2 regions of the Clavibacter sp. AC415 genome follow, and region 1 is predicted to be linked to the other one. Evidence: riboswitches for the same ligand, from Rfam matches in the RefSeq annotation. Region 1 holds a riboswitch; the other holds the start of a gene.
The links. Region 1 has a riboswitch for thiamine pyrophosphate ahead of thiM (hydroxyethylthiazole kinase). Riboswitches for the same ligand answer to the same signal wherever they lie in the genome.

Region 1 (7,023 bases):
GAGCGTGTACGACGCCGCCGAGAAGGGCGAGTGGCCGAAGCTGCAGCGCATCCACGGCGACTACCACCTGGGCCAGGTGCTCTCGGTGCCCAACCGCGGCTGGGTCCTCCTCGACTTCGAGGGCGAGCCGCTGCGGCCCATGCACGAGCGCTCCCTGCCCGACGTCACGCTCCGCGACGTCGCCGGCATGCTCCGCTCGTTCGACTACGTCGCCGGCTCCTACGCCCTCGCGCACCCCGGCAAGTCCGCCGCCGCCTGGGCGTCCGCCTCCCGGCGCGCGTTCGTCGACGGCTACATCGCCCGCTCCGGCACCGACCTCCGCGCGAACCGCGCCCTGCTCGACGCGTTCGAGATCGACAAGGCCGTGTACGAGGCGATCTACGAGGTCCGCAACCGTCCGGGCTGGCTCTCGATCCCGCTGCAGGCCGTGGCGCGTCTCGCGACCCGCTCGAGCACGCTCGGCGCGGCGACCACGCCGGGCGCGCCCGGCCCGCGCGAGGCGGGGCCGCTGGTCCCCTGACCTCGGCGGGCACCCGGAGCCGGGGACGGCTCCGTCCTCGCCGCGCTCGGGCCCGGTGGCGATCGGCGCACGCTCGCGTCCGTGCCCGGCCGTGGCCGACGCAGGGGACGCGGATGCTCGGACAGGCGCTGCTCGTCCTCGTCGGCATCGCGCTGATCCTCCTCTCCTGGCCCTTCGGTGCACCCGCCGACGGGTCGGGCTGGTGGGGCGTCGTCGGAGGCGGGCTCATCGTCGTCGGCGCCGCCCTGGCTGCCGTCCGGGCCCGTCGGCCGGGCCACGTCCGGCGAGGGTCCCGGCCGCGTCGGTAGGCTCGACGGATGACCGACCCCGCCGTCCCGGCCGTCTCCGAGTCCGCATCCGCCACCCCGCCCGTCGCCGAGCAGCGCCCCGTCGAGCGCACGTTCCACGGCGACACCTTCGTCGACCGGTACGAGTGGCTGCGCGACAAGGACGACGCCGACGTCATCGCGCACCTCGAGGCCGAGAACGCGTACACGGAAGGCCAGACCGCGCACCTGGAGCCGCTGCGCGAGGCGCTGTTCACGGAGATCAAGGACCGCACGCAGGAGACCGACCTCTCGGTCCCCGGTGCGCGAGGGCGACTGGTGGTACTACGCGCGCACCGTCGAGGGGTCGCAGTACGCGATCCGCTGCCGCCGGCCCGTCCAGGGTCCTGACGACTGGACGCCGCCCGTCATCGAGGCCGCCGCGGACGGCGTCGCGGTCGAGGGCGAGCAGGTCCTCCTCGACTCGAACGCCGAGGCGGAGGGACACGAGTTCTTCTCGCTCGGCGCGTTCGAGGTCAGCCCCGACGGCTCGCTCCTCGCCTACTCGACCGACACCGAGGGCGACGAGCGCTTCACGCTCCGGATCCGCGACCTCGCCACGGGCCAGGACCTCGCCGACGAGATCCCCGGCACCAGCCACGGCGCCGCGTTTCTCCGCCCACGGCGACCACCTGTTCTACGTCACGGTCGACGACGCCTGGCGCCCCGACACCGTGTGGCGCCACCGCGTCGGCACGCCCGCCGCGCAGGACGTGAAGGTCTTCACCGAGCCCGACGAGAGCTACTTCGCGGGCTTCGGCGTCAGACCCGCAGCCGCCAGTACCTCATGGTCTACGTCGGCTCGAAGATCACGACCGAGGTGCTGCTGCTCGACGCCGGCGACCCCACGGGCACCTTCCGCCCGGTATGGCCGCGCCGCCACGGCGTCGAGTACGACGTCGACCACGCGGTCATCGACGGCAGCGACCGGCTCCTCATCCTGCACAACGACGGCGCCACCAACTTCGAGCTGATCGACGTGCCCGCCGACGACCCGACCTCCACCACGGACCGCCAGGTCGTCATCCCGCACGACGACGACGTGCGCCTCGAGGACGCCAGCGCGTTCGCCGACCACGTCGTCGTGTCGTACCGGCGCGAGGGCCTCACGCGCGTCGGCGTGATCCCGTTCGACCGGGTCCTCGACGGCGAGCAGCTGCACGAGATCGCCTTCGACGAGCCGATCTACACGGTCGGCACCGCGGGCAACCCCGAGTTCGCGCAGCCCACCGTGCGCCTCGGGTACACGAGCCTCGCGACGCCCGCCACGACCTACGACTACGTGCTCGCCACCCGCGAGCTGCGGCTGCTCAAGCAGCAGCCGGTGCGCGGCGGCTACGACCCCGACGACTACGTGCAGACCCGCGAGTGGGCGACCGCGGAGGACGGCACGGAGATCCCGCTGTCGGTCGTCTACAAGCGCGGCCTCGTGCACCCGGGCACGCCCGCGCCGCTCCTGCTGTACGGCTACGGCTCGTACGAGGCGAGCATCGACCCGTCGTTCTCCATCGCGCGGCTGTCGCTGCTCGACCGGGGCATGGCGTTCGTGATCGCGCACGTGCGCGGCGGCGGCGAGATGGGCCGCCGCTGGTACGACGAGGGCAAGACGCTCACGAAGCGCACCACCTTCACCGACTTCGTCGCGGCGGCCGACCACCTCATCGCGCGCGGGTGGACGAGCCCCGACCGCCTGGTGGCCGAGGGCCGGAGCGCCGGCGGCCTGCTCATGGGCGCGGTCGCGAACATCGCGCCCGACCGGTTCGCCGGGATCCTCGCGGGCGTGCCGTTCGTCGACGCCTTGACGAGCATCCTCGACCCGTCGCTGCCCCTCACCGTGATCGAGTGGGACGAGTGGGGCGACCCGCTGCACGACCCCGAGGTGTACGCGTACATGAAGTCGTACACGCCGTACGAGAACGTGCGCGAGGGCGTCGAGTACCCGCGGATCCTCGCGGTCACGAGCCTCAACGACACGCGCGTCCTCTACGTCGAGCCCGCGAAGTGGACCGCCCGCCTCCGCGAGGTCGGCGCGCCGGTGCTGCTGCGCACCGAGATGCAGGCCGGCCACGGCGGCAAGTCGGGCCGCTACGACGCGTGGCGCGAGCGCGCCTCGGACTACGCGTGGGTGCTCGACGTGGCGGGGCTCGGGTAGAGCAGACCGTTGACCGTCGTCGCGCCGCGCGGCCTCAGAGGGCGAGCAGCTCGGCGGCGGTCGGATCGATCCGTGGTTCCCGGTACAGAGCGATCATCGGCACCCATCCGCTGAGGTAGCAGTGGAAGTTGAGCCGGCCGAACGCGATGACGTCGTCGGAGGCCAGCGTCTCGCCGGCGATGAGCCGCCCGACGGCCTCCGCCGCGTCGGCACCCTGGACCATCAGATGTGCGGCTCCCGCCGCGAACCGCGCCGGGATGTCGTCCCACTCCCGGAGCGGCTGGCCGCGGCGGAGTGCAGGGATCACGTAGGTCCCGTCCATCGTGCCTCCCGGTCCTCGCGGCTGCGGACGCCATCGACCTGGCCTAGGCACGGCTCCGCGCACACCTCTAGGGTGGATCCCTGACACGGGGTGCCCACGAGGGCTGAGATGAGACCCGTCGCACCTGATCCGGTTCGCACCGGCGGAGGGATGTCATCATGAGCGCTGCGCGCCCGTCCACCCACGACACCACGGGAACGGGGGTCGCCTCGGCGGACCTCCTCCGGCTGCTGCGGAGCGCACGCCGCTCGTGCAGTGCATCACGAACGCCGTCGTCACCGGCTTCACCGCCAACGTCCTGCTCGCGCTCGGTGCCGCGCCCGCGATGACCGACGTGCCCACCGAGGCGGGGCCGTTCGCCCGGATCGCGTCGGGGGTGCTCGTGAACCTCGGCACGCCGCACGCCGAGCAGCGGGAGGCCGCGGTCGAGGCCGCGCACGCCGCCCGCGAGGCGGGCACGCCCTGGGTGCTGGATCCCGTCGCGGTCGGCGCCCTGCCGGTGCGCACCCGGCTCGCGCACGAGCTCGTGGCCCTGTCGCCGACGATCCGTGCGCGGGAACGCGTCCGAGATCCTCGCGCTCGCGACGGGCGGAGCGGGCGGCCGGGGCGTGGACGCGACCGACGAGGTGGAGGACCGCCCTCGACGCGGCCCTGCTCCTCGCCCGCACCTACGGCACGGTCGTCGCCGTGTCGGGGCCCGTCGACCACATCACCGACGGGCACCGCGTCGTGCGCGTGCACACTGGCGACGCGCTCCTCACGAAGGTGACCGGCGGGGGCCGCGCCCTCGGCGCCGTGATGGCCGCGTTCGCGTCGCTGGACCCGGATCCGCTGCGGGCGGCCGTCGCCGCGACGAGCGTCTACACGATCGCCGCGGAGGTCGCCGCCGAGGGCGCCCGCGGTCCAGGCTCCTTCGCGGTCGCGCTGCTCGATCGGCCTCGTTGCCGCGACCCCGGCCTGGGTCGCGCAGCGCGAGCGCCTGTCGTGAGCGGCATCGACCTGTCCGTCTACCTCGTCACCGATCCGGCGCTCTGCGGCGCGCGCGGCGTGCCCGCGGTCGTCGCGGCCGCGGTCGCGGGCGGGGCGACGGCCGTGCAGATCCGCGACAAGCACGCGAGCGCGGCCGACCTGCTGGCGACCGTGCTCGCGGCGGCCACCGTCATCGACGCGCACGCCGCCGCGCATCCGACCGCGCCGCGGCCCGTGCTCCTCGTCGACGACCGCGTCGACGTGGTCCTCGCGGCGCTCGCCCGGGGCGCGCGGGTGGACGGGGTCCACGTCGGGCAGTCGGACGCGCCGGCCGACCTCGTGCGGCGGATGCTCGACGCCGCGAGCCCCGACCGGCACCTCGTGCTCGGCCTCACGGCGAACGCCCCCGAGCACGTGGAGGCGGTCCGCACCCTGCCGGACGGCACGGTCGACTACCTCGGCGTCGGCGTGATCCGGCCCACCAGCACCAAGCCCTGACCACCCGGCGCCGCTCGGGCACGACGGGTTCGGCATCATCGCGGGCCTCTCCCCCGTGCCGTGCGTCGCGATCGGCGGCGTTGACGTGGACGACGTGGCGGCGGTGGCGGCCGCGGGCGGGGCGGGCACCGCCGTGGTGTCCGCGGTGTGCGCGGCCGAGGATCCCGCGGCGGCCGCCTGCCGCGACCTCGCGGAGGCATGGGCTTCGGGTGCGGGCGGCGGGCTGCGGGCGGGGCGTCCGCGCCCGCCGAACCCGCCCCCATCGGCGACGACTCCGCCCTGCCGACGAGTCCGCCGATGCCGACCACGACCACGCCGCGGCCTCCGGCACGGCCCGCGGCAGCCGCGCCGTCCCGCGCGTCCTCAGCATCGCGGGCACGGATCCGACGGGTGGCGCGGGCGTGCAGGCCGACCTCAAGTCGATCGCGGCGAACGGCGGCTACGGGATGGCCGTCGTCACGGCGCTCGTGGCGCAGAACACGCGGGGCGTGCGGGAGATCCACGTGCCGCCGGTCGCATTCCTGCGGGCGCAGCTCGACGCGGTGTCCGACGACGTGGTGATCGACGCCGTGAAGGTCGGCATGCTCGGATCCGCCGCGCGTGGTGGACGAGGTGGCGGAACTGGCTGCGCGCGGCGCGCCCGCCGGTCGTGGTGCTCGATCGGGTGATGGTCGCCCAGTCGGGCGACGCCCTCCTCGACGCCGACGCCACCGAGGCGCTGCGGCACCTCCTCCCGCTCGCCGACGTCGTGACGCCCAACCTGCCGGAGCTCGCCGCGCTCCTCGGCGAGCCCGAGGCCGACGCCTGGGACGCCGCGCTCGCGCAGGGCCGCGCCCTCGCCGCGCGTCACGGCGTGCGCGTGATCGTCAAGGGCGGGCACCTCCGCGTGGACGACTGCCCGGCACGCGCTCGTCGTGCCCGCCGGGGACGGCGCGGACGGCGCGGACGGCTCCGACGCCGCGGACGCCGCCGTCCACGTCGTCCCCGGCCCGCGCATCGCCACGACGAGCACGCACGGCACCGGCTGCTCCCTCTCGAGCGCGCTCGCGACCCTGCAGCCGCGGCGCGGCGACTGGCTCGCGGCGCTCACGGAGGCGAGGGGCTGGCTCACCGGATCCCTCGCGCACGCCGAGGACCTCGACGTCGGCGAGGGGGCCGGCCCGCTCGACCACCTGCGCGCGTTGTGGGACGCCGCCGGCACGCACCTGCCGCCCGTCTCGGAGGTAGATGTGGGCCGGATCCGCCGACCTCCGCCGCGAGATCGACGACCTGCCCTTCGTCCGCCGCCTCGGCGACGGCAGCCTGCCGGAGGCGTGGTTCTCGCACTACCTCGCGCAGGACGCGATCTACCTCCGCGCCTACTCCCGCGTGCTCGCCCGGGCCAGCCAGCTCGCGCCGACGCCCGACGCGCAGGTCGCGCTGGGCGCGGTCCGCGGCCGACGCGATCGCCGCCGAGTCGACGCTGCACGAGGAGTGGCTGTCCCGGCACCCCGCGCCCGCGGTCGCCGGCCCGGTGACGCGCGCCTACGTCGACCACCTGCTCGCGCACGCGGCCGGCAGCGACTACGCCGTGCTCGTCGCGGCGCTCCTGCCCTGCTTCACGATCTACGCCGACGTGGGCGTGCGGCTCCATGCGGCGGGATCCGCCGCGGCGGCGGCCGGGTCCGCGCACCCGTACGCGGCGTGGCTCGAGACGTACGCCGATCCCGCCTTCACGGCCGCGACCCGGCGCGCAACTGCCGAGCTCGTGGACGAGGCGGCGGTCCTCGCGGGGCCGCTCCGCCGGTCCGCGCCATGCTCGAGGCGTCGCGCCTGTCGGCGGCGTACGAGCGCGACTTCTTCCGCGCCCCGGAGGCGCTCGGCTGATGCGGCGCCGGGCGGGTCGTGCCCGGCACGCGCGTCCGGCGTCGCGAGCATGCGGCGCCGCGCGCGTCCTCCGGGCTCAGCCCAGGGAGGCGAGCCGCTGCAGCAGCAGGTCGAGGGTGGAGTCGAGGCTGCTCGCACCCCAGACCGCGACCACGACGGTCAGGGCGACCATCGTGCCCGCGGGCGCGCGGTGCCGGATGCGGTCGACGAGGAGCAGGACGACCGTGCCGATCGCGACGACGATCCCCGCGACGGAGGCGAAGGCCATGCGCACGTAGGCCGCAGCGTCCGGCGGCGACCAGCTGTTCGCCGCCAGGCCGAGCGCGAGCGGCACGAGTACCAAGCCCACCAGCAGGACCAGCGGCGCGGG
Region 2 (7,023 bases), on a different contig from region 1:
GGGAGCGTGAACGCGACGGGGGCGTCGTGGGCGTTGAAGTAGAGCAGGAAGTGCGTGTCGTAGATGTCCTCGCCGCGGCGGTCGCGCCCGCGGATCCCGTTGCCGTTGAGGAACATCCCGATGGCGCGGAGGCCGGACTCCCAGTCGTCGTCCGACATGGGCGTCGCGTCCGCGTCGAGCCACACGATGTCGGGCAGCGGCTCGCCCTCGCCGCGGCGCACGGGTCGGCCGTCGAAGAAGCGCCCGCGCCGGAAGGTCGGGTGCTCCTTGCGGAGCCGCACGACCGATGCCGTGAACTCCGCGAGCGGCTGATCGGCCTGGTCCCAGTGCACCCAGCTGATCTCGTTGTCCTGCGCGTACGTGTTGTTGTTGCCCTGCTGGGTGCGGCCGAGCTCGTCGCCGTGCAGGATCATCGGCACGCCCTGCGACAGGATCATCGTCGCGAGCATGTTGCGCTGCTGTCGGCCGCGCAGCGTGAGGATGGCCGGGTCGTCGGTCGGCCCCTCCACTCCCATGTTCCAGGAGCGGTTGTGGCTCTCGCCGTCGGCGTTGCCCTCGCCGTTCGCCTCGTTGTGCTTCTCGTCGTAGCTGACGAGGTCGGCGATCGTGAAGCCGTCGTGCGCGGTGATGAAGTTGATGGACGCCACAGGTCGGCGGCCCGAGTGCTCGTACAGGTCGGCGGATCCCGTGATGCGGGCGGCGAACTCCCCGAGCGAGGACGCCTCGCCGCGCCAGAAGTCGCGCACGGTGTCGCGGTACTTGCCGTTCCACTCGGTCCACTGCGGCGGGAAGTTGCCGACCTGGTATCCGCCGGGGCCCACGTCCCAGGGCTCGGCGATGAGCTTGACCTGCGACACCACCGGGTCCTGCTGCACGAGCTCGAAGAAGGTGGCGAGCTTGTCGACGTCGTAGAACTCGCGGGCGAGCGCCGACGCGAGGTCGAAGCGGAAGCCGTCCACGTGCATCTCGGTGACCCAGTAGCGCAGCGAGTCCATGATCAGCTGGAGCGAGTGCGGGTGGCGGACGTTCAGGGAGTTGCCGGTGCCCGTGTAGTCCATGTAGTAGGTGGGGTCGTCCTCCATGAGCCGGTAGTAGGCCTGGTTGTCGATGCCCTTGAAGGAGAGGGTCGGCCCGAGGTGGTTGCCCTCGGCCGTGTGGTTGTAGACGACGTCGAGGATGACCTCGATGCCCGCCGCGTGCAGCGCGCGCACCATCGACTTGAACTCCTGCACCTGCTGCCCGAGCTCGCCCGTGGAGGAGTAGGCGTTGTGCGGCGCGAAGAACCCGATGGTGTTGTAGCCCCAGTAGTTCCGGAGCCCCTTCTCGAGCAGCGTGTTGTCCTGCACGAACTGGTGCACGGGCATCAGCTCGATCGCGGTGATGCCGAGGTGCTGCAGGTGGTCGATCACGGCGGGGTGCGCGATGCCGGCGTAGGTGCCCCGCAGCTCCTCGGGCACCCGCGGGTTCAGCTGCGTGAGCCCCTTCACGTGCGCCTCGTAGACGACGGACTCGCTGTAGGGGGTGCGGGGGAGCCGGTCGCCGTCCCAGTCGAAGAACGGGTTCACCACGACGCCGAGCATCATGTGCGGGCCCGAGTCCTCGTCGTTGCGGCTGTCGGGGTCGCCGAACTCGTAGGCGAAGAGCGACGGGTGCCAGTCGAACTCGCCGCAGGTGGCCTTGGCGTACGGGTCGAGGAGGAGCTTCGCCGGGTTCGACCGGTGGCCGGCCTCCGGCTCGTAGGGCGCGGTGACGCGGTAGCCGTAGCGCTGCCCCGGCTGCACGTGCGGGAGGTAGCAGTGCCACACGTGCGCGTCCACCTCGGTGACGTCCACGCGGGTCTCGGTGCCGTCCTCCTCGATGAGGCACAGCTGCACCGACTCGGCGACCTCGCTGAACAGCGCGAAGTTGGTGCCGCTCCCGTCGAAGGTCGCGCCGAGCGGATAGGGGTTTCCGGGCCAGGTGTGCAAGTGGTCCTCCAGTTGGGTCGACTCGTCCGCCGACGGCGCGCGGGATCGCGATCCGTCGGGGGCGGGGCAGGCGGTGGATCCGCATGGGCCGCAGCGGCGGGGGAGGCCGGATGCGACGCAGCGACGCACCAGGGGCGAGGGTACCGTGAGGACCCGGATCGACCCGCATCCGCCGGGTCTCGCGGGGTACGGTGGGACGCATGACCAACCTCGTCGCACAGCTCGCAGAGAACGTGAAGAACGCCGGAGTGGGGACGGTCTACGGCGACCCCCTCGACATCGACGGCTCGACCATCGTGCCCGTGGCATTCGCCTGGTACGGCTTCGGCGGGGGCAGCGACCTCCCCGACTCCGACGGCAACGTCGCGGGCGGCGGCGGTGGCGGCGGCGCCACCTGGCCGATCGGCGCCTACATCGCCACCGACGGCGAGGTGCGCTTCCAGCCGAACGTCATCGCCCTGCTCGCGGTGGCCACCCCCGTCATCTGGATCTCCGGCAAGGTCCTCGTCAAGCTCATCAAGACGCTGAAGTAGCCGGCAGCACGACCAACGCGGAGCGCGGGTGCCCTCGGGCGCCCGCGCTCCCGTGCGTCCGGCCGCCCTCGGTCGCCCGGCGCGGCTGCACGATGCCGCCGCGTCGGGTCGCGCGGGCGCTATGCTCGGCGGGAACACGGGAGTCCGGTGAGCCGGGCTGAGAGGAAGATCCCCAATCTTCGACCGTCGAACCTGATCTGGATCATGCCAGCGCAGGGAGGTTTCCTTTCTCTACCCGTGCCCTCTCCCTCTCACCTAGAAGGGCACGACAGTGACCGCATCATCCTCGACCACCGCACCCGCCTCCGCCTCGTCGGCCGACGTCCCCCGCGCTCCCCGCTCGGGCCTCCGCTCGCGATGGCGCGTCATCGACATCGTCGTGGCCAGCGTCCTCGGCGTGGCCTCCGGCCTCGTCTTCGTCCTCTGGAACACGGCCTCCGTACCCATCGGCGGCTTCTTCGAGCCCCTCCTCCCGGGCCTGCAGGCGCTCGCGGGTGGCGGGTGGCTGTTCGCGGGGGTCCTCACGGGCATCGTGATCCGGAAGCCCGGCGCCGCACTCTACGGCGAGCTCCTCGCGGCCTTCGTCTCCATGATGGTCGGCAACGTCTGGGGCGTCGGGACCCTGCTCTCCGGCCTCACGCAGGGCCTCGGGGCCGAGCTCGTGCTCCTCGTGTTCCTCTACGCGAACTGGCGCGCCTACGTGGCCGTCCTCGCGGGGATGGGCGCGGGCCTCGCCATGGCGATGACCGACCTCATCACCTACTACCCGGGGTCGTCGGCCCTGTTCGCCACGGTCTACACGATCGCGGCGCTGGTCTCCGGCGCGGTCATCGCGGGCCTCCTCTCGTGGCTGGTCGCGCGGGCGCTCGCCCGCACGGGCGCGCTCTCGCGCTTCGCCTCGGGCCGCGACACCGCGGCCCGCGTCTGACCGTGCGGCGGCCTGCTCGCCGTCCCGCGGCCTCCCGCGTCCACTTGGCGGACGGGGTGCCCGCGGGTCCGGTCGGCGGGGCGTCCGTCCGCGCGGAGGGCTGGGGCTGGCGGCACGCCGGCCGCAGCGCCTGGGCGGTCCGGGACGTCGACCTCGTCATCGAGCCGGGGGAGCGCGTGCTCCTGCTCGGCGCGTCCGGTGCCGGCAAGACGACCTTCATGCACGCGCTCGCGGGCGTGCTCGGCGGCGACGACGAGGGCGAGGCCCGCGGGTCGCTCCGCGTCGACGGTCGGGACCCGGCGGGTCTCCGGGGCCGCGCCGGGCTCGTGCTGCAGGATCCGGACGCGCAGGTGATCCTCTCCCGTGTCGGCGACGACGTGGCGTTCGGCTGCGAGAACCTCGGCGTCCCGCGCGAGGAGATCTGGCCCCGCGTCCGCGCCGCCCTCGACGCGGTGGGCCTCGACGTCGCCCTCGACCGGTCCACGACGGCGCTCTCCGGCGGCCAGAAGCAGCGGCTCGCCCTCGCCGGCGTGCTCGCCATGCGCCCGGGGCTCCTCCTCCTCGACGAGCCGACCGCGAACCTCGACCCCGAGGGCGTCGGCGAGGTGCGGCGCGCCGTCGAGGCGGTCGTCGCGACGACGGGCGCCACGCTCGTCGTCATCGAGCACCGCGTCGCCGTGTGGCAGGACCTCGTCGACCGCGTGGTCGTCCTCGCGGCCGACGGGGGGATCCTCGCCGACGGTCCGCCCGATGCCGTCCTCCGCGAGCAGGGCGCCGGGCTCGCGTCGGCGGGGGTGTGGGTGCCCGGGCGGGAGCCCTCCGCTCCGGTCCGTCGTCGCCCGGCGACGGTCCCGCTCGTGCGGGCGGACGACCTGGCCGTCGGACGCGGCGGTGCCCGGGGCATGCGCGTGGCCGACGGCGTCGACCTGCGTCTCGTCTCCGGGCGGGTCACCGCCCTCACCGGGCCCAACGGCGGCGGCAAGAGCACCCTCGCGCTGACGCTCGGCGGACTGCTGCCCCCGATCGCGGGCCGGGTCGCTGCGGAGGCGGACCTCGCGGCCGGGCTCGGCGCCGACCCCGCTGCCTGGCGCTCCCGCGAGCTCGCGGCGCGCGTGGGCACCGTGTTCCAGGATCCCGAGCACCAGTTCCTCGCCTCGACCGTGCGCGCCGAGCTCGAGGTCGGCCCGCGCGCCGTGGGCATGGACCCCGCGGAGTCGACCCGCCGCGTCGACGAGCTGCTCGTCCGCCTGCGCCTCGACGGCCTCGCACGGGCCAACCCCTTCACGCTCTCCGGCGGGGAGAAGCGCCGCCTCTCCGTGGCGACCGCCCTCGCCACGGCCCCGCGCCTCCTCGTCCTCGACGAGCCGACCTTCGGCCAGGACGCGCGCACGTGGGCGGAGCTCGTCGCGCTGCTGGCGGAGCTCGTCGACCGCGAGGGCGTCGGTGTCCTGGCTGTCACGCACGACGTCGACCTCGTCGACGCGCTGGCGGACGACGTCCTGCGGCTCGACCCCCTCGCCGGCGCTCCCGCGAGCCTGGAGGTCGTGCGATGAGCGGGCTGCCCGTGGCGCTGCCCGCTGCCCGCGCCACCGGCCTCGCCGCCGTGAACCCGGTGGCGCGCCTCGCCGCCGCGCTCGTGCTGACGCTCGTGCTCGTGCTGAGCCTCGACGTCGTCTCGGCGGGCGCGGCCCTGCTGCTGGAGCTCCTGCTCCTGCCCCTGGCCGGCGTCGGCGCCCGCGCGTTCCTCCTGCGGGGCATCCCCGTGTGGATCGCCGCCCCCGGCGCGGGGCTCACGATCCTCCTCTACGGTCGCACCTCAGGGGACGTGTACGCGCAGTTCCTCCTGGTGGTCGTCAGCGAGGGCTCGGTGCTGCTCGCCGTCGCCACGACGCTCCGGGTCCTGGCCATCGGCGTGGCCTCGCTCATCCTGTTCTCGGACGTCGACCCCACCGACCTCGCGGACGGCCTCGCCCAGGTGGCACGCCTCCCGTCCCGGTTCGTCCTGGGCGCGCTGGCCGGCGTCCGGCTCGTGGGGCTCCTGCTGGACGACTGGCGGTCGCTCGAGCTGGCGCGGCGCGCGCGCGGGGTCGCCGACCGCGGCAGGGTCCGCCGCTTCGCCGGGCAGGCGTTCGCGCTCCTGGTGCTGTCGATCCGGCGCGGCAGCAAGCTCGCGACGGCGATGGAGGCCCGGGGCTTCGGCGGCACCGGCGCGCGCACGTGGGCCCGCCCGAGCGTGGTGGGCCGCCGCGAGGTGCTGGTGCTGGCCGTCGCCGTCATCGTCGCGGCCCTCGCGGTGTCCGCGGCCGTGGCCGCCGGGACCTGGGACTTCATTGCGTCCTGAGGTGGGGGAGCGGCGACCGGCGCTGGTCCTCGTCGACGGCCCGTCGGGCTCCGGCAAGTCGACGCTCGCCGACGCACTCGTCCGCGCTGGCGACGCGGCCGCGCGTCTCGAGCCCGGAGCGCAGCTGCTCCGCCTCGACGACGTGTATCCCGGGTGGGACGGGCTCGAGGCGGCGTCTCGTCACCTCGAGCGGCACGTCCTGCCGGCGATGCGGCCCGGCGGACGCCCGCGGTGGCGGCGCTGGGACTGGGCGCGCGACGCACCCGCGGGTTGGCGCGACCTCGATCCGGACCGGCCGCTCGTCGTGGAGGGCTGCGGGTCCCTCACGCGCCTCACGTCCCTTCTGGCGACTCACCGGATCTGGGTGGAGGCCGACGACGACGTCCGGCGCGCCCGCGCGATCGCCCGGGACGGGGCGCCGTTCGCCGTCGAGTGGGAGCGCTGGGACGCGCAGTGGCGGCGGCACCTCGCGCGGGAGGATCCACGCGCGCTGGCCGACGTCGTCGTGCGCACGGACGCCGTGCCGACGGCCGGGTAGCCTGAGCCCATGACCGATTCCGCACCGTCCGACGTCCGCTACCTCGCCGTCTTCGCCGACGGCCCGCTCGAGGGCACCACCGAGACCCGCGTCCTCGTCGACGGCACGCACGACGAGACCATCAGCACGATGTCCGCCGTGGAGGGCAAGGAGTCGCTGTTCCAGTACCGTGCCGGCGCCGTGTCCGAGGTCGCGGGCGAGCAGCGCGTCACGTACACCTTCGTGGCCGACGGCAGCGACGACGTCCTCGGCGAGGGCGACGACGAGTCCCTCGAGCTCTGACCCGCACGAGCACCGGCGCCTGAGGCGCCGGACCACCGCCCGGACCGCGACGCGGCTCCGGGCGGTCGTGCGTCCGGAACCGGCACCGAGACGTCCGGGGAGGCGTCAGGCCCAGCCCAGGTCGTGCAGCCGGTCGTCGTCGATGCCGTGGAAGTGCGCGATCTCGTGCACCAGCGTGACGTGCACGAGATCCCGCAGCGCGTCCATGTCCTCGGCCTCGTGCAGGTGCGGTTCGCGGTACACGACGATCCGGTCCGGCATCTCGCCGAAGCCGTACTGTCCGCGCTCGGTCATCGCGACGCCGTCGTACAGGCCCAGGAGGTCGAGCGATCCGTCCTCGGGACGGTCCTCGACGACGAAGACCACGTTGTCGAGCCCGTCGACCATCTCATCGGGCAGCTCGTCGAGCTCGTCGATCACCAGTCGCTCGAAGT

Region 2: linked by a shared signal. The riboswitch ahead of ACZ411_RS05310 (ECF transporter S component) and the one ahead of thiM (hydroxyethylthiazole kinase) in region 1 are both predicted to bind thiamine pyrophosphate.

The regions. Positions count from the first base shown of each region.
Region 1 is NZ_CEEDAR010000013.1:53,438-60,460, forward strand. Features, by position in the region: gene ACZ411_RS04640 (maltokinase N-terminal cap-like domain-containing protein) at 1-520, shown strand, start outside; gene ACZ411_RS04645 (LPXTG cell wall anchor domain-containing protein) at 634-828, shown strand; partial or broken gene ACZ411_RS04650 (S9 family peptidase) at 838-2,998, shown strand; gene ACZ411_RS04655 (hypothetical protein) at 3,033-3,320, opposite strand; TPP riboswitch at 3,397-3,488, shown strand; partial or broken gene thiM (hydroxyethylthiazole kinase) at 3,479-4,308, shown strand; partial or broken gene ACZ411_RS04665 (thiamine phosphate synthase) at 4,386-4,787, shown strand; partial or broken gene ACZ411_RS04670 (hypothetical protein) at 4,825-4,875, shown strand; gene ACZ411_RS04675 (bifunctional hydroxymethylpyrimidine kinase/phosphomethylpyrimidine kinase) at 4,997-5,455, shown strand; partial or broken gene ACZ411_RS04680 (bifunctional hydroxymethylpyrimidine kinase/phosphomethylpyrimidine kinase) at 5,473-5,616, shown strand; partial or broken gene ACZ411_RS04685 (bifunctional hydroxymethylpyrimidine kinase/phosphomethylpyrimidine kinase) at 5,702-5,893, shown strand; partial or broken gene ACZ411_RS04690 (thiaminase II) at 6,015-6,119, shown strand; partial or broken gene ACZ411_RS04695 (hypothetical protein) at 6,355-6,465, shown strand; gene ACZ411_RS04700 (hypothetical protein) at 6,730-7,023, opposite strand, start outside.
Region 2 is NZ_CEEDAR010000014.1:112,157-119,179, forward strand. Features, by position in the region: gene glgX (glycogen debranching protein GlgX) at 1-1,967, opposite strand, end outside; gene ACZ411_RS05305 (hypothetical protein) at 2,168-2,500, shown strand; TPP riboswitch at 2,627-2,737, shown strand; gene ACZ411_RS05310 (ECF transporter S component) at 2,772-3,428, shown strand; gene ACZ411_RS05315 (ABC transporter ATP-binding protein) at 3,431-4,981, shown strand; gene ACZ411_RS05320 (energy-coupling factor transporter transmembrane component T family protein) at 4,978-5,769, shown strand; gene ACZ411_RS05325 (nucleoside/nucleotide kinase family protein) at 5,771-6,307, shown strand; gene ACZ411_RS05330 (hypothetical protein) at 6,317-6,589, shown strand; gene ACZ411_RS05335 (metallopeptidase family protein) at 6,695-7,023, opposite strand, start outside.